3 regions of the Fictibacillus marinisediminis genome follow, and region 2 is predicted to be linked to each of the others. Evidence: riboswitches for the same ligand, from Rfam matches in the RefSeq annotation. Region 2 holds a riboswitch; each other region holds the start of a gene.

Region 1 (7,374 bases), 2.0 Mb from region 2:
GTCCAGTAAAGAACAGCAGCAGGCTTATGCCGAAAAAATCAAACCCTTGCAGCCGAAACCACCTTATTTCATAAACTGCCTGAAGGCATTTTTGGTGGGTGGATTCATCTGCATTATAGGTGAAGCCCTTCAGAAGTTTTATATGACCTATTTCAACTTTAATGAACAGACAGCAGGCAATCCAACTGCAGCTACACTGATCCTCATCGCGGCTTTGCTGACAGGCATCGGGGTGTATGACAAGATCGGACAGTTCGGCGGCGCAGGATCAGCTGTGCCGGTTACAGGGTTCGCCAACGCTATAACGAGCGCCGCTCTTGAACACAAGAGTGAAGGGATCGTATTAGGAATTGCTACCAACTTATTCAAACTTGCAGGTGCAGTTATTGTTTTCGGAGCTGTATCAGCCTATATCTTCGGAATGATCAGGTATGCGTTTAAAATACTAATGTAAAGGAACGATGGATATGAAACTGCTCGGCAGACAAACGTGGAAATTTGGAGAACAGGTCTTTTTAAATTCAACAGGAACGGCGGTAGGCCCAATGGAAAGTGAAGGCCCGCTCGGAGCGATGTTTGATGTAAAGTACAACGAACTTCATTGTAATGAAAAGAACTGGGAACTCGCAGAGCGCCGTTTGATGGAAGATTCAATCACGAGCTGTCTGAACAAGGCAAAATTGTCAAACGAGGATATTAATTTTTTCCTTGCAGGCGATCTGCTCAATCAGGTTGTAACAGCAAACTATGTGGCAAGAGCTAATGAAATTCCTTTCCTTGGTGTCTTCGGAGCCTGTTCCACTTCGATGGAATCTCTTGCAGTCGGTGCTGCCCTGGTGGATGGGGGCTACGCCAATCGGGTAGTGGCAGCCGTAAGTTCACATAACGCTACAGCTGAACGCCAATTCCGGTACCCGACTGAATATGGCGGACAGAAGCCGGATACGGCAACGTTCACGGTGACAGGAGCGGGGGCTGCTCTCGTCAGCAGAGAACCATCATCCATAAAAATAACCTCAGCCACGATTGGAAAAGTAAAAGACTTTGGGATCAAGGATCCTTTTGATATGGGTTCAGCGATGGCGCCTGCAGCAGCAGATACTATCGCGGCTCACCTTAAAGAGACAGGGAATGACCCGGATTACTACGATTTAATCGTAACAGGGGATCTTTCAGCAGTCGGTTCACCGATCGTTAAGATGCTCTTAAGTGAGCAAGGAGTAGATATCTCAAAGAATCACAGAGATTGCGGTCTGATGATGTACCGTCCTGATCAGGAAGTGTTTGCCGGCGGAAGCGGCTGTGCCTGCTCTGCAGTCGTAACATACGGCCACCTTGTAAAAGAACTTCAATCAGGTAATTTGACCCGGATTTTAGTCGTAGCCACTGGGGCACTCCTGAATCCGACGATGATGCAGCAGAAAGAATCCATTCCAACGATTGCTCACGGAGTAGTTCTTGAAAGTACAAAGGAGGTGCTTAAGTAATGGAGTATTTATGGGCATTTTTAGTCGGAGGCGCCATATGTGTAGTCGGCCAGCTCATGATGGATGTGTTTAAATTAACTCCTGCACACGTCACCACCTCCTTTGTTGTCGTTGGAGCAGCGCTGGATGCATTTGGAATTTATGATAATCTTATTAAATTTGCAGGTGCAGGAGCTACTGTTCCGATCACGAGCTTTGGGCATAACCTGCTGCATGGTGCGATGGCATCAGCAGACGATCATGGGTTTATTGGAATAGCCATGGGAATCTTTGAACTGACTTCTGCCGGTATCTCATCTGCCATTCTATTCGGTTTTCTGGTCGCATTAATATTTAAGCCTAAGGGGTGAAAACATTGGGAAAGAAGCGTGTCATCCTCATTACAGACGGAGATTTATATGCTTTGCGAGCAGTAGAGCATGTAGCCAGAAAAATAGGTGGACGCTGTATTTCCCAGTCCTGGGGGAACCCTTCGAAAATAAGCGGGCACCAGCTTGTAAGAATGATAATGCAGACGCCCCACGATCCCGTCCTCGTCATGTTCGATGATTGCGGATTCCGCGGCGAAGGCCCGGGAGAACTCGCAATGAGAATTGTGTGCAGCCAACCGGACATCGAGGTCCTCGGCGCAATAGCTGTCGCATCCAAAACCCATCATTCGGAATGGACTAAAGTTCATTTTTCCATTGACCGGTATGGGAGCTTTACAGAATACGGGATTGACAAGAGTGGTGTTCCCGATTTTGAGACAGGCAGGATCAACGGAGATACCGTCTATATACTTGATGAATTGAACCTCCCGATCGTCATCGGTATCGGTGATATCGGAAAGATGGCCGGCCATGACGCAGTGGAAAAAGGAGCCCCGATTACAAGTATGGCGGTTGAAACCATTTTAGAAAGGAGCGGTTATAATGCAGGGGTCGAAAGAAAGGCAAAAGACACCAATCAGTAAAAAAATCCAAGAGAACGAACAGCAGCTGAAATCACGGCTGGGCATCGGAATCAGCTTTGATGTGGGTGTCAGGAAACTGCATCTATTAAAAAAGAAGTCCAGATCTATTATTGCACTGGACTATGTGACAGCCTTTTCATCATTGAGATCATGAGAGAGCTCATGGATATGGACCATGGGCATCGGGCTCCCTCCAATGTGAAAGAAATACTTCATGAACATCTGTCTCACCAACAGGTGGAACTGACCGATAATTTGGAGATAGCCATTGACCGCATGCTTTCTGGATTGATTGCTGTCTTTCTTGAAGGGGAAGACCAAGCTTTCATCGTGGATGTCCGTAGCTATCCGGGCAGGCAGCCGGAAGAACCGGACACTGAAAAGGTCGTCCGCGGCTCCCGTGATGGATATACGGAAAATATAATTGTCAATACTGCTCTTACCCGCAGGCGGATCAGAGATGAACGGCTCCGCCACGAAATAATGCAGGTCGGTAAACGATCCAAAACAGATATCTGTATCTGCTATATTGATGACATTGCCGATCCCGGGCTCGTTAAGCTTGTCAAACAAGAATTGCAGAGCATTGACATCGACGGTATTCCAATGGCGGATAAAACGATCGAAGAATTTCTCGTAAAGCAAGGATGGGATCCTTTTCCGCTCGTCCGTTATACCGAGCGGCCGGATGTCGCCGCACAGCATCTCATGGAGGGGCATGTTTTGATTATTACGGATACAAGCCCATCGGTCATCATTACCCCGACTACTTATTTCCACCATATTCAGCATGCTGAAGAGTTCAGGCAGACCCCGATGGTAGGAGCTTTTATCAGATGGGTCCGTTTCGCAGGGATTATCGCTTCACTTTTACTTGTGCCTCTCTGGTACCTCTATGCTACTCAGGAAAACCTGCTTCCTCCTAATATTGATTTTATCGGTCCGAACAAGACGACGCATATTCCTTTATTTCTGCAGATCCTCTTTGCTGAGATCGGGATAGAAATATTGAGGGTAGCTGCTATCCATACCCCAAGTCCGCTGTCGACGGCGATGGGTTTGATCGCTGCCGTATTGATCGGACAGATCGCGATCGATGTCGGACTGTTTGTTCCTGAAGTTATTCTCTATGTTTCTATAGCGGCGATCGGCGGTTTCTCGACCCCAAGCTATGAGCTGAGTGTAGCCAATAAGATGCTCCGGCTTCTGCTGCTATTCTTAACTGCCATTTTCCATGTGCCTGGCTTTGTAGGTGGGGCCACCTTAATAATACTTTATCTGTGCTCGATGAAGAACTTGAATACCCCTTACTTATGGCCATTCATACCTTTTAATGCAAAAGCCTTCCTGCAGATTGTCATCCGGATCGCTGTGCCGCTCTCAAAGATCAGGCCAAGCATCGTCCATCCGCAGAACAGAAAAAAACAGCCGACTTCCTAAGAAGTATTGCCGAAGGAATAAATTTGTGATAAATTTGTTCATAACAATTGGATATGCCTCATTTATTGATAATGGGGTAGAGGCGCAAAGCGGATCAGTAGGATGATGGAGTGAATGGACATGAAGAAATCATTTTAAAGGCCAATTTGCCGAAGTGTGAAGATGGTCCATACATCCTCATGCTGGGTCGCTGCCGAACAGACAGCGGACTGTCACTGCATCATGCAGTGGAGAACTATTCCGGCAAATGGGGGTACGGTGTAAGACAGCTAATGTACCTTAATACATTAGCTGTCTTTGTTTTTCGTCGGAGCAGAATCTCTAATGGAAAAGCAGAAGGGAGATTTTTTCATGTATTTACATGGTACTAGTTCAATCAATGATGACAATCACTTAACAATTGGCGGGGTTGACACCGTTCAGCTGGCGCGTGAATATGGTACACCGCTTTATATTTATGATGTAGAGCTGATCCGAAAGCGTGCGAGGTCGTTCAAGAAAGCGTTTGAGGAACAAGGGATCAAAGCACAAGTGGCTTATGCAAGCAAAGCGTTCTCATGTTTGGCGCAAGTCCAGCTGATGGACGAGGAGGGAATGAGCCTGGATGTCGTATCAGGCGGGGAGCTGTATACCGCTCTTTCAGCTGGTTTTCCGGCAGATCGTATTCATTTTCATGGAAACAACAAAAGTTACGAGGAACTTCAATATGCTCTTCAATCGGAGATCGGATGTTTTGTTGTCGATAACTTTCATGAACTCCGCATGCTCGAAAGCCTTTGCAATCAGCTGAACAAGAACACATCCATCTTGCTGAGGATCACTCCGGGTATTGAAGCTCATACACACGAGTACATCCTGACTGGGCAGGAGGATTCCAAGTTCGGTTTTGACCTTCAGAACGGCCAGGCAGAACAGGCGGTTCTAGAGTCGCTTGAATCACACTGTCTGAACCTCTTGGGCGTTCATTTCCATATCGGTTCACAAATCTTTGAGACCACGGGATTTGTTCTGGCGATTCAAAAGCTTTACGAATATCTCGGTAAATGGGACAAAGAATTTTCTTTCTTTCCTGAAGTCCTGAACCTCGGAGGCGGATTCGGCATCCGCTATACAGAAGAAGATGAACCGCTCGAACCGAAAGAATACATTGACGCGATGATCCAGGAGATCACCAGGTTATCTACTAGCGCCTCTGTTGCTGTTCCGGAAATTTGGATTGAACCCGGGCGTTCACTGGTCGGAGATGCAGGAACGACCATCTACTCGATCGGCTCTCAAAAAGATATACCTTCTGTCCGTCATTATGTGGCTGTCGACGGGGGCATGAGCGATAACATTCGTCCTGCTCTATATCAAGCCCAGTATGAAGCCGCGCTTGCAAACCGTGCCGGTGAAAAAGGGACGAAAAAAGTTTCAATCGCCGGGAAATGCTGTGAATCAGGGGATATGCTGATCTGGGACATCATACTCCCGGAGACGAAGAGCGGAGACTTGCTCGCTGTCTTCTGCACGGGTGCTTATGGATATTCCATGTCCAACAACTATAACCGCATACCCCGGCCGGCGGTCGTTTTTGCTGAAAAAGGGGAAGCTCGCCTCGTTGTGAAAAGAGAGTCTTACGAAGATCTTTTACGCCTGGATCTTCCTTTAAAGAACGGCGTGTTTGCCGGCAATTAAGATGAGCCTGCTGACCTCGCTGGACTCTGGGCTAAAAAAAGCATAAAATAATGAAGTATGTTGAATTCAGGAGGTTATATCTATGAAAAAAGGTTCTATCGAATTTGAAAACGGTGAAAAAATTTCCATCGAGCTTTTTCCGGAAGAAGCACCGGGGACAGTAGCCAACTTTGAAAAATTAGCGAACGAAGGTTTCTATAATGGGGTAACATTCCATCGTGTGATTCCTGGTTTCGTAGCACAAGGCGGAGACCCGACAGGAACAGGTGCAGGCGGCCCTGGCTATACGATCAAATGCGAAACAGCCGGAAACCCTCACAAACACGTAGCTGGTTCTCTTTCAATGGCACATGCCGGCAAAGACACAGGCGGAAGCCAGTTCTTTATCGTTCATGAGCCGCAGCCGCATTTAAACGGCGTTCATACTGTTTTCGGACAAGTTACCGAAGGCATGGACACGGTTCTAAGAATCAAACAAGGCGATGTAATGAAAGAAGTTAAAGTTTGGGAAGAATAAGAATAGTGAAAACCCCCGGTTTCCCGGGGGTTTTTTTTGGGGATTTTCTAGTTGGGCTTCAGCTCTTCTTTTTCATCCGCAGCTGCTTTTGCGCTTCACGTTCTAAAATAACTTCACTCCGGTCACGCAGTTTATGCTTGTGCATGATCGTTTCATCCGCCATATTGCTTTCATTGCCCCAAACCGAGCCTTGTTTTTCGATACAGCGGCAGCACTGGTCCATGAGTGCTTCATCTGCAACAGGGAAATTCAGGTCTGTAAAAGGCTTTCGGCATTCGATCTCATCCAATCTTATCATGAGCCTTTCTAGCAGCGCTGTGCCATCAAGACCGAGCCTCGTGAGATCCTCTTTATGTGCGGTCAGTTTACCGATTGCGCTCTTCATCATTCTGAACGCTCCAATGTCATTGCCTCTGCGCTGATGGTAGAGTGAGACCGCGACCTGGATCAATCCGACCCAGACGCCGTTTTGCTGACCTTCGCTTTTCCAATGCTCTTCAAGTACTTCATGGCATTCGAAAAAGTCCCTCGATCCGTGGAAGTAGGCAAGGTATTCAATGTATGCTTCTGGGTACATCAATGGCCTCCTGGTTTTCTTTTTACAGTCTATCTTACTAAAAATTTTAAGATGCAAAAAGGAACTGTGTTTAAAATATGGTATAATTCCGGTACAATATTGAATTTGGAAACAGGGGTTACTACTATGAAGTATAGCGTGAAAGTCGATGCATTTGAAGGTCCTCTCGATCTGCTCCTGCATCTGATCACTTCGTACGAGATCGATATATACGATATACCCGTTGCTGCGATTACAGAGCAATATATGAACTATATACATACGATGCAGGAATTAAAATTGGATGTCGCCAGTGAATACCTGGTCATGGCGGCAACGCTTCTCGCCATCAAGAGCAAGATGCTGCTCCCAAAACAGGACGTACTGGATCTTGATCAGCAGATGGAGATTGAGATGGATGAAGATCCCCGGGAAGATCTCGTACGCAGGCTTATTGAATATCGAAAATTTAAGCAGGCGGCAGTCGGCCTGAAGGAGAAAGAAACGGCCAGAAGCATGATCTTTACAAGAGAGGCTATGGATCTGACGTACTATGAAAACCAAGAAGAAGAGATCAATCCCGTAGCTAACGTAACGATCTATGATATGCTCGCCGCAATGCAGAAGATTTTTACTAAAAAACTCGAGAAGGCGCCGAGAAAAACAACGATTGAGCGCCAGGAGATCCCGATTGAGACAAGGATGAAGCAGATCATCAATGAGATCCGTTATTCGAGCGGCA
Region 2 (7,374 bases):
TTGAATGACCAGGTCTGATGTATCACTGTCAGACAAAGAGAAGCCGGCAGAGCTTAGAAGCTCACCGGCTTCTTCTATGTTTAATTGAAGAGCCAGGGCGAGTAAAATGACCGTATTTTTTCGGGGGCGGTAATCAGGATTGGAACGGATTTTTGAAAAATGGCGGCGGTCAATTCCTGCTTTTTTGTAGATTTCGGAATCACTGGCGCCTCTTTGATCGATATAGCTGAACAAGAGATGACGGAGGGAAGGTTTGCGTCTGGACTGGATAAACTCGTCAAGGTCCGCTGGCTGTCGATCTTCTTCAAGGATTTCGCTCTCTAGAGGTGCACAGGCATGTAAAATCTCTGCCGGAGAATGGTTCAGGCAGTAGTCTACATATTCTTTTAGTTCAATCAGAGTTTTTTCTGCGAGCATTGTGATGACCTCCCCAAAATGTCGCTTGCCAGGCGACCAAATGATGGCAGAATCCAGCTATTATTATAGCATGATGAATAGAAGGGGATGGGTCGCATGAATCACAATAAAACGGAGATTATCTTTCTGCTGGACCGGAGCGGATCAATGGCAGGGCTTGAAGAGGAAACGATCGGCGGGTTTAACAGGCTGATTGAAAAACAATACCGGCCGGAAGGAGAGACGGAAATTACGGCGATTCTCTTTGATGATCAGTATGAGGTCGTATGGACTGGCAAAAACGCCAGAGAGGTAAGGCTGTCAGACAAAGAGTATTTTGTAAGAGGCTGTACCGCACTGCTGGATGCCATAGGTAAAGCGATCGTGGATACCGGGCACAGGCTAGCAATGACAGACGAGAATGAAAGGCCAGGCAAGGTCATCTTCATTGTTACAACTGATGGGATGGAAAACGCGAGCACGGAATTTACCTATCCCAAAATAAAGGGGCTGATCAAGCACCAGCAGGAGAAATACAGCTGGGAGTTTATATTTATGGGAGCGAACATCGATGCCGTGGAGGAAGCGGACAGCCTTGGGATTTCAGTCGACAACGCCTATAACTTTGAGGCTTCATCACATGGGGTAGAGGAGATGTATGCTGTCATGTGTGAAGCGGTGGCGGAGAAAAGGGGGAAATGATTATCATATGGGCAAAGGAGCACCCAACGTTTTTTTTCGGCGGGTGCTTTTTAGTTCGGATAATAGATGGTCATGCTCAAGCGGGTCAAAGTGTCACCGGAGTTATGGTAGACGTGAGGCCTGTCGGCTCTGAACCGGATAGAGTCCCCATTTTTCACGGTGTATTCTATATTGTTCACACGTACGGTTAATTCCCCGTCAAAAACGGTTACAAATTCTTCGGTGCCTTCTCCATGAGCGTCAGAGCTTAGAAAGCCGCCTTTGTCGATCTCGACGGAATACATTTCAAATCGGCGGTCATCCTGAAATGGAAAGTAGGGATATACTCTGTATTTTCCGTTGTCCTCTGTTAAGGCTTGTACTTCGCTTCGCAAGACTACTTTCGTATCGGGCTGCGGATCATTGATCAGGGAAGTAAACGAGATCTTTAGTCCATTGGCGATTTTCCAGATCGTCGTAATGGTAGGGCTGGATTCGCCTCTCTCAATTTGTCCAATCATTGTTTTGCTTACACCGGTCAGTTCAGCCACTTTTTCAAGGCTTAATTTTTTGTATTCCCGAAAGGCTTTTAAATTTTTCGCAATGATAAGATGGATTTCCTCCATAAATAACCTCCAGACCTATTTACAATATAGCGACCATTCTGTACAATATATTGAAAATCGTTATAGTGTTCAATATAGACATTATAACATACACAACGGAGGGGGATCACAATGTCCATTTTGTCTTTTTTGTTGTACGTGTTTGTTACAAGCTTCACTCCAGGACCGAATAACATTATGGCGATGCTGTTTGCCAATCAATACGGTTTGAAGCGAACCCTCAGATTCTGTGTTGGAGTTGGAGCTGGATTCTTTATCATCATCATGCTGAGCAGCTACTTTAATCTTTGGCTGAAGAACTTCATACCAAAGATCGAGTTTGCGATGACGATCCTCGGTGCGGTATATATGCTGTATCTGGCTTATAAGGTGTTAACCAGCAAAAGCAAGACTAAAAACAGCGAACGAGAAGACAAGAATAACAGTTTTAAAGCAGGCATGCTGCTTCAGTTCGTTAATCCAAAAGGCCTCTTATACGGCTTGACTGTCATTTCCACGTTTGTGATTCCCTTTTACCATTCCAATGCCAGCCTGCTGCTGATTTCATTATTTCTAGCGTTTATCGGCTTCCTGGCTACGTTTAGCTGGAGTCTGTTCGGTTCCATGTTTCAAGTCTTTTTATCAAAATACAGAAGAGCATTCAATGTGGTGATGGCCCTTTTGTTAGTGTATAGTGCGGTTTCGGTGGTTGTGGAATAAGATATCAATGATTAAAACGATCGTTTAAAGAGGCTGGTCATTAGGTCAGGTCTCTGTCTTCATATAATCTGGATCGATAGAAAAAAAGAGCACTGGCTGAGAAAAATGCAGCCGTGCTCTTTTGCTTACCAGAAGGATTATTTACTTTTTCGCCTTGCTGACTTTCAGTTTCTTGCCTTTAACTGTGGTATTTTCCATGGCCTGCAGGACAAGTGAGCCTTTTCCGTTAAGAATATCAACATAGGACCAATTCTCCTGGATGGTGATAATGCCGATATCATCTGCTGAGACTCCAGGGATTTTTGCGATGGTTCCAACGAAATCGACCACTCGGATCTTCTTGTTTTTTCCGCCGCTGAAGTGGAGTTTCGTAATATCCTGGTTGATTCGGGCCGTTTTATTATTTCTCATGACTCGGCGCCCGCTGAGCTTTTCTTCAAAAGCTCGTTGCATTTTAGCCACTTCTTGTTTTGTCGGTGCTTCTTCTTCATCGATCTCAAAGCCGATGTATCTTTCGATGGCTCTAAGATATTTTCCTTCATAAGGCAATGCAAACGTAATGGCTCTTCCTTTTTTGCCGGCCCGGCCAGTTCTTCCTGTACGGTGGACATAGCTCTCTTTTTCCATGGGAACGTCATAGTTGATAACAAGGGTTACATTATCAATATCAATTCCTCTCGCAGCTACATCCGTGGCGACAAGGTAACGGAAATTCCCGATCTTGAACCCGTCCATCACCGCAAATCGATCTTCTTGTTCCAATCCTCCATGAAGCTTTTCAACAGAATACTGAGAGGCTTCGAGCTCTGCAAACACGGAATCGACGTGCTCTTTCGTATTGCAGAAAATGATGCAGCTGTCCGGGTTTTCAACGACCGTCACGTCTTTCAGAAGAGCAAGCTTTGCCTCTTCCTGAACGTTGATTAAAGAATGCTCGATCGTATCTGTCGTCATCCCGGCAGAAGCTATTTCGATTTTTGCTGGATCCTTCATATATTGATGGCAGAGATTTTCGATATCTTTTGGCAATGTTGCAGAAAAGACCATGGTCACTCTGTTTGAAGGAAGTTGTTTAATAATCTTTTTGACTTCATCAATAAAGCCCATGTTCAGCATTTCATCTGCTTCATCAATGATCAGGTACTTGATTTGGTCCAAGACCAGGGTTTCACGCTCGATATGGTCCATGACGCGTCCCGGTGTACCGACGACGACATGCGTTTTTTGTTTCAATTCTTCTTTTTGTTTCGCAAAAGGCTCTTTACCATATACAGCAACAGCTTTAATCCGCTTGAACCTTCCAATGTTGGTCAGGTCTTCACGAACTTGAACAGCGAGCTCACGCGTGGGAGTAAGGATCATTGCTTGTGGCCGTTTTTCTTCCCATTCCAGCATTTCGCATACCGGAATACCAAAGGCTGCTGTTTTTCCGCTGCCTGTTTGGGATTTTACGACGAGATCTTGTTTTTCCAGAGCTAATGGTATGACTTCAGTCTGAACCTCAGTCGGAGTTTCATATTTCAACACTGTAAGTGCTCGTTTTATTTCATCGCTTATACGATAATCGTTAAAACTTCTATTATTCATGTAGGAACCTCGATTTTTTATATTATCCAGAATCAGCATAACCTGAATAGTGTTCATTATACTTGAAATGATGGACAATCGGGTTTAATTTTAAACGATTGTTTAAATGAACCCTTCCGTACGATCGCAGGTGATAGGTAAACAATGATATAATGAGGGAATTAATTCAAAAGTAAAAAACTGGCAACAAAAAACAGTTGAAGGAACGATAGCGCTGTTTTATAATAACTCTTAGCGTTAACTAACTTGATATTAAAATCCTCATCAATCCGATGAGGTAGAGGTCGCGGCTTTTATTAGTAGGACGTACGAGATGAAGAGGACATCATAGACTCCGTGTGAAAGGAAAAGCTGCCGAAATTTGTGCTTAACTCTGGAAGTATGAATTGGGGCTGTATTCGAACAGGAACAGCACTGTCACACCCACGAATAACCGGTGGGTGGGATGCGCTATCTTACGGAAGGCATGATGCGGATTAATACTAATCGTCGCCCAATGCTTGGCGGCTTTTTTTATTTCCCACTCCTTCCTAAAACGAAAAGGAGTTTTTTTTTATGCGAAACACATCACAGAATCCATCACAGCCGCCGTCGCCAAACGCGGACAATGAATTAAAGCGGGGACTGAAATCCCGCCATTTAACGATGATCTCCCTTGGGGGAACAATCGGAACAGGATTATTTTTAGCAAGCGGAGGATCCATTCATACTGCAGGGCCAGGCGGCGTTCTGTTTTCATATGCAGCGATTGGAATCATGGTGTTCTTCTTAATGACAAGCCTCGCAGAAATGGCGTCTTACATGCCGGTTGCCGGTTCATTCAGCACGTATGCTTCAAAATTTGTGGATCCATCACTAGGATTCGCGCTCGGCTGGAACTATTGGTACAACTGGGCAATCACCATTGCAGCTGAACTTGCAGCCGTAACATTAATCATGAAATTTTGGTTTCCGGATACCCCTTCATTTATCTGGAGTGCACTGTTTCTAGGCATTATGTTCTTATTAAATTATTTATCGGTAAAAGGGTTTGGTGAAGCAGAATATTGGTTCTCGCTGATCAAAGTCATTACCGTCATTATCTTCTTGATCTTAGGAACACTTATGATCTTCGGCATTTTAGGCGGAGATCCGATCGGATTTAAGAACTTTACGATCGCTGACGCACCGTTCCACGGCGGATTCTTTACGACGCTTGGCGTATTCATGGCTGCAGGTTTCTCATTCCAGGGAACAGAACTGTTAGGGGTTGCGGCAGGAGAAACGGAGGATCCGAAAAAGAACATCCCGAAAGCAATCAAAAGCGTGTTCTGGCGTATCCTTTTGTTCTATGTTCTGGCAATCTTGGTCATTTCTTTAATTATTCCCTACACAGACAGCCGATTGGCAAGCAGCGATATTACTGTAAGTCCATTCACACTTGTCTTTGATAAAGCAGGAATTGCGTTTGCGGCTTCCGTTATGAACGCGATCATCTTAACAGCAGTATTGTCTGCCGGTAACTCCGGTATGTATGCATCGACCCGTATGCTTTGGGATATGGCACGAGACGGAAAGGCACCTAAGTTTCTGGCGAAGCTGGATTCCCGCGGTGTACCGGTTCCAGCCCTAATTGTAACAGCCGCTGTTGGAGCTGTAGCTTTCTTTGCTTCACTGTTCGGTGACGGCGTCATCTACACATGGCTGCTGAATGCCTCCGGGATGTCCGGCTTTATCGCCTGGCTCGGAATTGCGATCAGCCATTACCGATTCAGAAGAGCGTATGTGGCACAGGGGCGGAATTTAAAAGAACTGCCTTACTTGGCAAAATGGTTCCCAATCGGTCCGATCTTTGCTTTCGCTCTCTGTTTTGTCGTTATCCTCGGCCAAAACTATTCTGCCTTTACAGGCGGAAACATCGATTGGAAAGGAGCCCTTGTTTCTTACATTGGGATTCCAATCTTCCTGGCCGTTTGGTTAGGCTATAAATTCAAACACAAAACAAAAGTCGTACCGCTTAAAGAGTGTGATTTTGAATAAGAAATAAGAGAAGCAGGAGCCTTTCGGGGTTCCTGTTTTTTCATAATGGATTAGAAGTGAAAAGTTTAGGGAAAAAGGTATCGACTTCTGAATGTAGAACATATAAACTAACACTTACGTCAAGTGAAAGGAAATAGGAAATGAACAAAAGTGTAATGCAGTTATTCAATAACTCCGAAAGGTTACAAGGAATCCATGTGTTTTACTATTCATTTGAACTAGAGAGCTATATTGAGAATGCCGTATCCTACATTGTTAATGGTGTTGAGCAAGGCGATTACATACTGTTCTTGGAGAATGAACGAATCTATCCTTTGATTATTAAAGAGTTGGAAGAGAAATTAACAACAGATCAACTCAAAAAAGTTCGTTTTATGAATAACTTTGATTTTTATTTTTGGAATAACAATTTTTACCCGCAAACGATTTTGTCTAACTTCTCCGATATCGTAACTCCCTGGATCGAGGAAAATAGGTCCATTAGAACATGGGGCCATGTGGAATGGGGAGACAGGAAAGACTTTGAAAAAACACTTGAGGAGTTCGAAGTGGAAGTCGATCAAATGATAAAGAACGTAAAAGTCATCACGGTATGTGCCTATGATGCCGGCCGTGTGTCTGATGACCTCAAAGTGAAATTAATGGAGCATCATGATTTTATAATGACCGATAATGAAGTCCTTCCAATAAACAGATCTTGAAATAGCGATTTACCTGAGGATTCGTTCCTATCCAGAAAAGGCACCTGAATGAGGTGCTTTTTGTTTTGTCTTATAAGCCAATAAATAATTTGATCCATTGAAACTTTTTTCCACCTTTCCTCCACTAATCTATTGAAAGGAGTTGTGAAATGGAAGAGCAACAATACAAATTAATTAAAAAAGCCATAAAAGGCAACAAAAATGCTTTTGAACAATTAGTAACACAGCACTATAAACAAATCTACCGGACGGCTTTCCTTTATGTTCACAATCAAGAAGATGCATTAGACGTTGTTCAAGAAGCCACATATCAAGCTTTAATTTCGATTCACACATTAAAGAACGCAGAGTATTTCATGACATGGTTTACAAGGATTGTGATCCGCTGCTCAGCACAATTGCTCACAAAAAGGAAAAATATCATCCCGTTAACAGAAGAGGTTTTATCTAGTATTCAATCCAGCAAAGAGCCTAAAAGTGAAGATGCATGGGAGTTATTGGATGCCATTGGACAATTGAAAGAGAACTACCGGACAACTATCATCCTTTTTTATTACTATGATTACTCCATTAAAACCATTAGTGAAATGATGGAGATACCAGAAGGGACAGTGAAGACATACCTAAACCGTGGGAAAGAAACATTGAAAAAAAACTTCGGAAAA
Region 3 (7,374 bases), 2.4 Mb from region 2:
AAGAAGCGATTACCCTTCGCGAAGCCCATGGGGGTGAAGTGACGGTTGTAACCGTAGGAACCGAAGAGTCAGAAAAAGAACTTCGTACAGCGTTGGCTATGGGTGCAGACAAAGCCGTTTTAATTGATAGCGAAGATCTTGAGAGCTCCGACCAATATACAACATCTGCAGTGCTGGCTGAGTTTTTCAAGGATAAAGAATATGATCTTATCCTTGGAGGAAACGTTGCGATCGATAACGGTTCCGGACAAGTCGGGCCGCGTTTGGCTGAACTATTAGGAATCCCGCAAGTCACAACCATTACGAAAATTGAAATCAATGGAACGGACGTAGCGATTGAGCGTGATGTGGAAGGAGACGTTGAGAAAATTGAAACGAAGCTTCCCTTGCTCGTCACAGCTCAGCAAGGTTTGAACGAACCGCGCTATCCATCGTTGCCAGGGATCATGAAAGCAAAGAAAAAGCCGCTTGAAACACTCGAAATCGATGATCTTGATATCGATGAAGAAGATGTTGAAGCAAAAACGAAGACCGTTGAAGTATTCTTGCCGCCTAAAAAAGAAGCTGGAAAAATTTTAAGCGGAGAAGTCAATGACCAAGTGAAAGAATTAGTTTCATTACTACGCTCAGAAGCAAAAGTGATATAAGGAGGAATGCTACATGTCTAAAAAAGTTCTTGTACTTGCGGAAGTCCGTGACGGTGAATTAAGAAATGTGTCCTATGAGGCCATTGGTGCCGCTAAGGAAATTTCCTCTGGCGGTGAAGTGGTTGCCGTGCTTTGCGGCGAAGGTTTAAATGAAGCGGGACAGTCTTTAGTCCATTATGGAGCAGACCGAGTCATTCTTGCTGAGCACAGCCTGCTATCAACGTATTCTACAGACGGATACGTTCAGGCATTGCTTCAAGTCATCGGCCATGAAAAGCCTGACGGATTGGTATTAGGCCATACAGCTCTCGGTAAGGACCTTTCACCAAGACTTGCTGCACGCCTTCAATCCGGTTTGATTTCAGACGTAACCTCTCTTGAACAAGCAGGAGACAATGTTGTTTTTACTCGTCCAATCTACTCCGGTAAAGCGTTCGAGAAAAAAGTAATTACGGACGGTCTTGTATTTGTAACCATCCGTCCGAACAATATTTCTCCGCTTGAAAAAGACGAAAGCCGTTCTGGAGATGTTTCTTCTTTAGCGGTTGATGTGAAGGATCTGCGCACCATTGTTAAAGATGTTGTCCGCAAAGCTTCTACAGGCGTTGATTTATCTGAAGCAAAAATTATCGTTGCCGGAGGACGCGGTGTGAAATCCGAAGATGGATTCAAACCGCTTCAAGAATTGGCTGATGTGCTTGGCGCTGCAGTCGGTGCATCCCGCGGTGCGTGTGATGCCGATTATTGTGACTACTCTCTTCAAATCGGACAAACAGGAAAAGTTGTTACACCTGACCTTTACATTGCCTGCGGAATTTCCGGAGCGATCCAGCATTTAGCGGGTATGTCCAATTCCAAAGTTATTGTTGCGATCAACAAAGATCCGGAAGCAAGCATCTTTTCTATTGCGGACTACGGCATCGTAGGAGATCTGTTCGAAGTTGTACCGTTGCTTACGGAAGAATTTAAGAATGTTTTAGTTAAATCATAAAAGATTTGGCTGGGCTGGCTGACAAAGCCGGCCTCTTTTTATACAATGAGTCCATCATGAATGATGCAAAATACGAAAGAAATGAGTGGACGCTGGTGACAACGATTGCTTTTGTAAGGCATGGCGTAACCGATTGGAACGCTGAGAGAAGAATTCAGGGCATCATGGATATTCCATTAAATGAAGAAGGGCGTGCACAGGCTGCGGCATTAGCCAAAAGGTTCGAGAAAGAACATTGGGATATGGTCTTTACTAGCCAGCTCGCACGTGCCCGTGAAACAGGCTCAATCATCGGAGAGGTACTCGGGTTTCCGATTCATACCGACAAGCGAATCCGGGAGGTTAACTTTGGCAGGCTGGAAGGTACGGATGAGCAGGTCCGGATAAAACGGTGGGGAGCTGACTGGAGTACCCTGGAACATGGAAAAGAGAAAAAAGAACAGGTATTAAAAAGAGGAAACGAATTTCTTGATGAGCTGACACAGCATCAACAGGGAAAAAAAATCATCGTGGTCAGCCACGGCGCTTTCATCGGCACCATGCTAAAAGGCCTGCTGGAAAGCGATGAGTATGATGTTTCACTCGTTAATACGTCAGTGAGTATATTACATCATGTGGAGCGGCAGTGGGCATGTTCCCTCTTTAATTGTGATGTGCATTTGAAGCAGCCACACGGTTAATTAGTTGGTTTGATTAAAGTGCAAGTGGGGAACGATAAATCTTGAGCAAACAAATAGATGTAATTTAGGTTTGATGATATACTCTTTTTACACGATGAAACTAAGGAGGCAATTTTAATATGGCAATCGTAAATGCAACTGATCAAACGTTCAGTCAAGAAACTAGTGAAGGTCTAGTACTTGCTGATTTTTGGGCACCTTGGTGCGGACCTTGTAAAATGATCGCGCCGGTTCTTGAAGAACTAGCAAGCGAAAATGAAGACTTAAAAGTAGTTAAACTTGACGTAGATGAAAACCAAGAAGTAGCCGGAAAATACGGAGTAATGAGCATCCCTACACTGATCGTTTTCAAAGACGGCGAAGTTGTTGACCAAGTCGTAGGTTTCCAGCCGAAAGAAGCGCTTGGCGAGCTTTTAAACAAACACAAATAATAACGAATATAATTAAGGCTGGCCTCTAAAGGCTGGCCTTTTTTGTATGAAGGCACTGATAATGTTTGGTACTGGATTTTCGTATACAAGGTTCACCACACAAAAAGCGTGTTGCTTGGTAAGTGCTCCTGCGCTTATTGGGAATAAAACGACCGTTTCAGCTTTTGTATTTTAACTGCCAAAAATAAGGATATCATGCTATGATGTTACATAGAAAAAGGAGGGGAGAGACAACGTGGACACTATTAGAGAGAAGCTGGCTGTACTTCCGGATCAGCCCGGATGTTACTTAATGAAAGACCAATTCGGAAAAGTCATCTATGTGGGGAAAGCAAAAGTATTAAAAAACCGTGTAAGATCTTATTTTACAGGTTCACACGACGGGAAAACACAGCGTTTAGTCGCAAATATTTCCGATTTTGAATACATCATCACCTCCTCAGAGCTAGAAGCTCTCCTTCTTGAAATGAACCTGATCAAAAAGCATGACCCTAAATTTAATGTCATGCTGAAAGATGATAAAACGTATCCGTATTTAAAGATTACTGCTGAAAAGCAGCCCCGGCTCTTGTACACCAGAAAGATAAAAAAAGACAAAGGCAAATACTTTGGTCCGTTTGTTAATGCCTTTGCCGCACAAGAAACGAAAAAACTGCTGGACCGGCTGTATCCGTTGCGCAAATGTGATCATATGCCTAACAAAGTTTGCCTATATTACCATATCGGTCAATGCCTCGGCCCATGTGTTTATGATATTACCGAAGAACAGAACAAGAAGATGGTCGATGAAATCGTTAAGTTTCTGAACGGAGGCTTTCCTGAAGTGAAGGAGGAACTGACCGAGAAAATGCTGGCCGCTTCGGAAGACCTTAATTTTGAACGGGCGAAAGAACTGAGGGATCAGATCCAGCATATTGATGCGGTCATGCAGAAACAGAAAATGATGACCGCTGACATGGTGGATAAGGACGTTTTTGGTTTTCATTACGATAAAGGCTGGATGTGCGTCCAAGTCTTCTTTATCCGCCAAGGAAAGCTTATTGAACGTGATGTTTCCCTCTTTCCTTTCTATGGAGAAGCCATCGAGGACTTTTTATCCTTTATCGGACAATTTTATCTTCAAAAAAATCATATTCTCCCGCGGGAACTTTTGCTGCCTCCTGAGGCGGACGGCCAATTGGTCAAGGATCTTCTCGGCGTGAAAGTGATACAGCCGAAACGCGGGCAAAAGAAAGAGTTTGTTGAACTTGCAACGAAGAATGCCCAGCTCGCTCTTCACGAAAAATTTGCACTGATCGAGCGTGATGAGGAACGTACGGTAAAAGCGGTTGAAAATCTTGGGCTGCAATTAAACATTCCAGCTCCATACCGGATTGAGGCATTTGATAATTCCAACATTCATGGAACAAATCCAGTATCTGCGATGATTGTATTTGAAGACGGTAAACCGAACAAAAAAGAATACCGAAAATATAAAATTAAAACGGTGACAGGCCCCGATGATTACGCCTCCATGAAAGAAGTAGTCCGCAGGCGTTACTCCCGCATCTTAAAAGAGAACGGGCAGCTGCCGGATTTGATTATTATTGATGGAGGGAAAGGACAGATCGCTGCTGCGCAAGATATTCTTGAAAACGAGCTGAACCTTGATATCCCGATCGGAGGACTGGCTAAGGATGATAAGCACCGTACATCCCAGCTCCTGATGGGAGATCCTCCTGAAATTATACCGCTGCTCAGGAACAGCCAGGAATTTTATTTGCTGCAGCGTATACAGGATGAAGTCCACAGGTTTGCGATCTCATTTCATCGTCAAGTGCGTGCGAAAGGAATGTTTCAATCAAGTCTCGATAACATTCCTGGAGTCGGTGAAAAGAGGAAAAAACTTTTGCTGAAAAAATTCGGTTCCATCAAGAAAATGAGAGAAGCCACTCTTGAGGATTTTCAAGCGGCAGGCATTCCATTAACTGTTGCAGAAGAAATTATTCAGGCTCTTCAAAATGAACCTTCATAAAGGTATTGATTTTTCAGAAGTCCTTTGCTAAACTTAAAACAAATTTTAATAGAGCGCCATACTTCAGTTTTGAAGTGATGGTAGAGGAGCAAAAACCAATAGTATGCTATCTGAAGAGAAGGAGCTCTTATGATGGTAGCTGAAAGGGGATTTTTGCCGAAGCTTTAAGAAACTCCTGTTTCTTACGGCTGGACCTGCATTGAATAAATGCAGAGCTGTCACACATTCTTGCCCGGAGGGTGTGTGGAGGACTATCTCACAAGAGGGGAAAACAAGCTGGCTTACTGTTGCATATATCAAGCAGCAATAAGGTCTTTTCCTTATTGCTGCTTTTTTGTATTTATTTTTGCATTTCAGTTTGTTGCGTAGTGGAAGCCGAGACAGGCTGGCCATATCTGGGTGCCTTTTGCAGGAAGGCAATAAATTCGATTTCATTGATGAGAAAGGATGGACATTGTGGCTTTAATCATTCAAAAATTCGGAGGTACAAGTGTCGGCACACCGGATAAAATCAGAAACGCGGCAAGTCGGATCATTCAAGCGGTAAACGAGGGGAATCAAGTAGCAGCGGTTGTCTCAGCAATGGGAAAAACAACGGATGATCTTGTGAGGCTGGCAGGTGAAATAACCGCAAGGCCTTCCAAACGTGAAATGGATATGCTTTTGACGACAGGAGAACAGATCACGATTTCACTGCTTGCGATGGCCCTTCAGGATGCCGGGTACGAAGCCGAGTCTCTGACAGGCTGGCAGGCTGGAGTTGAAACAGAAGATGTTCACGGCAACGCGCGCATCTTAAATATCGATACAAAAAGAATCCAGCAAATGCTTGCAGACGGGAAGATTGCAGTAGTTGCCGGTTTTCAAGGATTAACCTCTTCGGATAATATTGCAACACTGGGACGGGGAGGATCAGATACGACGGCCGTTGCACTGGCAGCTGCTCTTCGTGCCGAAAAATGCGAAATCTACACAGACGTTACTGGTGTATTTACGACAGACCCGCGGGTGGTGAAACATGCCAGAAAGCTGCCTTCCATCTCCTATGATGAAATGCTTGAAATGGCGAATCTCGGAGCGGGTGTGCTGCATCCGAGAGCCGTAGAATTCGCAAAGAATTTCGGAGTAAGACTTGAAGTTCGTTCGAGCACAGAGAAAGAAAACGGGACACTAGTGGAGGAGGAAGCAACGATGGAGAATAATTTAGTAGTGAGAGGATTGGCTTTTGAAGGAAACGTAACAAAAATTACGATTGAAGACCTGCCGAATGGTTTAAACACTCTGTCTTCTGTTTTTTCCTTGTTGGCAGAGAACGGTGTTAATGTAGATATTATTATTCAGAGTGTGAACAAGCAGGAAAGAACAAACATATCGTTCTCCATTGAAACAGCGATCTTAGATGAAACAATTGAGCTTCTAGAAAGATATAAGAGTTCGCTTCAGTTCGGTTCCATCCAGCATGAAGATGGATTGGCTAAAGTATCTATTGTTGGTTCAGGAATGATTTCTAATCCAGGAGTAGCCGCACAGATGTTTAAGGCTCTCTCTGATCAGGATATTATGATTAAAATGGTCAGCACTTCAGAGATTAAAGTTTCTACGGTTGTTGATCAGCAGGATATGATCAAAGCGATTGAAACGCTGCACGACGTCTTTGAACTGGACGCAAGGCAGCCGGTTCAGCAGTTATAATAAGAAAAAGCCGGGCGAAGCTGCCCGGATTTTTTGTAAAAGGAAAAAAGGATTAAACCTGTACAGGTTCGTTTAAGAAGTCGATCTCAAATCCGAGATCCTCAAGGATTTGGTGGTCAGCAGTCGTTTCTTGTCCGTCGGTGGTCAGATAGTCGCCTACGAAAATAGAATTTGCAGCATATAGGCCCAGCGGCTGAAGGCTGCGGAGATTTACCTCTCTGCCGCCTGAGATCCGAATCTCTTTCGTTGGATTAATAAAACGGAACAAGGCGAGCACTTTTAAACAATAACGGGGGTTCAGATCGTCAAGATGCTCGAGAGGAGTACCTGGTATAGCATGCAAAAAATTAACAGGGATAGAATCTGCATTGATCTCTCTTAGCGCTTCTGCCATCTTAATGATGTCGGACCGGCTTTCGCCCATTCCTACGATCACGCCTGAACATGGGGAAATTCCTGCTGTTTTTACCTTTTCCAGAGTAGCCACTCTGTCTTCGTATGTATGAGAGTTTGTTATTTGGCTGTGGTGGTCTGCGGATGTGTTGATATTATGGTTATATCTTTCGACGCCCGCCTCTTTAAGGGACTGTGCCTGCTTATCATTTAAAATGCCAAGGCATGCGCATATTTTCATATTATAATTGGATTTAATCTCTTTTACAGCTTCAATGACAGTGTTCAAGTCCCGATTCAGAGGTCCTCTTCCGCTTGCGACGATACAATAGGTTCTCACGTTTTGTTTAAATGCCTTTTCCGCACCTTCAACAATCGTGTCTTTATCCATCATCGCATATTTTTCGATCGGCGCTGTGGAAACTGAAGACTGTGAACAATATCCGCAATCCTCAGGGCACAGGCCTGACTTTGTATTGATGATCTTATTCAGTTTCACCTTTTTTCCGAAGTAATGCTTCCTGAT

Evidence for each region. A riboswitch is a leader RNA that binds a small molecule or an ion and turns the genes downstream of it on or off. The one in region 2 is predicted to bind lysine.
Region 1: linked by a shared signal. The riboswitch ahead of lysA (diaminopimelate decarboxylase) and the one ahead of LCY76_RS02650 (amino acid permease) in region 2 are both predicted to bind lysine.
Region 3: linked by a shared signal. The riboswitch ahead of LCY76_RS15435 (aspartate kinase) and the one ahead of LCY76_RS02650 (amino acid permease) in region 2 are both predicted to bind lysine.

The regions. Positions count from the first base shown of each region.
Region 1 covers NZ_JAIWJX010000002.1:2,498,045-2,505,418, reverse strand. Annotated here, with positions in the region: gene spoVAC (stage V sporulation protein AC) at 1-454, shown strand, start outside; gene spoVAD (stage V sporulation protein AD) at 468-1,487, shown strand; gene spoVAE (stage V sporulation protein AE) at 1,487-1,837, shown strand; gene spoVAEA (stage V sporulation protein SpoVABEA) at 1,843-2,442, shown strand; partial or broken gene LCY76_RS13285 (spore germination protein) at 2,402-3,882, shown strand; lysine riboswitch at 3,952-4,128, shown strand; gene lysA (diaminopimelate decarboxylase) at 4,234-5,559, shown strand; gene LCY76_RS13275 (peptidylprolyl isomerase) at 5,642-6,076, shown strand; gene LCY76_RS13270 (DUF309 domain-containing protein) at 6,135-6,653, opposite strand; gene LCY76_RS13265 (segregation/condensation protein A) at 6,780-7,374, shown strand, end outside.
Region 2 covers NZ_JAIWJX010000002.1:459,839-467,212, forward strand. Annotated here, with positions in the region: gene LCY76_RS02625 (hypothetical protein) at 1-417, opposite strand, end outside; gene LCY76_RS02630 (vWA domain-containing protein) at 514-1,098, shown strand; gene LCY76_RS02635 (helix-turn-helix domain-containing protein) at 1,149-1,703, opposite strand; gene LCY76_RS02640 (LysE family transporter) at 1,815-2,402, shown strand; gene LCY76_RS02645 (DEAD/DEAH box helicase) at 2,544-3,989, opposite strand; lysine riboswitch at 4,260-4,450, shown strand; gene LCY76_RS02650 (amino acid permease) at 4,545-6,008, shown strand; gene LCY76_RS02655 (MEDS domain-containing protein) at 6,149-6,709, shown strand; gene LCY76_RS02660 (sigma-70 family RNA polymerase sigma factor) at 6,859-7,374, shown strand, end outside.
Region 3 covers NZ_JAIWJX010000002.1:2,892,267-2,899,640, reverse strand. Annotated here, with positions in the region: gene LCY76_RS15460 (electron transfer flavoprotein subunit beta/FixA family protein) at 1-647, shown strand, start outside; gene LCY76_RS15455 (electron transfer flavoprotein subunit alpha/FixB family protein) at 661-1,638, shown strand; gene LCY76_RS15450 (histidine phosphatase family protein) at 1,695-2,318, shown strand; gene trxA (thioredoxin) at 2,438-2,749, shown strand; gene uvrC (excinuclease ABC subunit UvrC) at 2,985-4,763, shown strand; lysine riboswitch at 4,837-5,025, shown strand; gene LCY76_RS15435 (aspartate kinase) at 5,220-6,455, shown strand; gene bioB (biotin synthase BioB) at 6,508-7,374, opposite strand, start outside.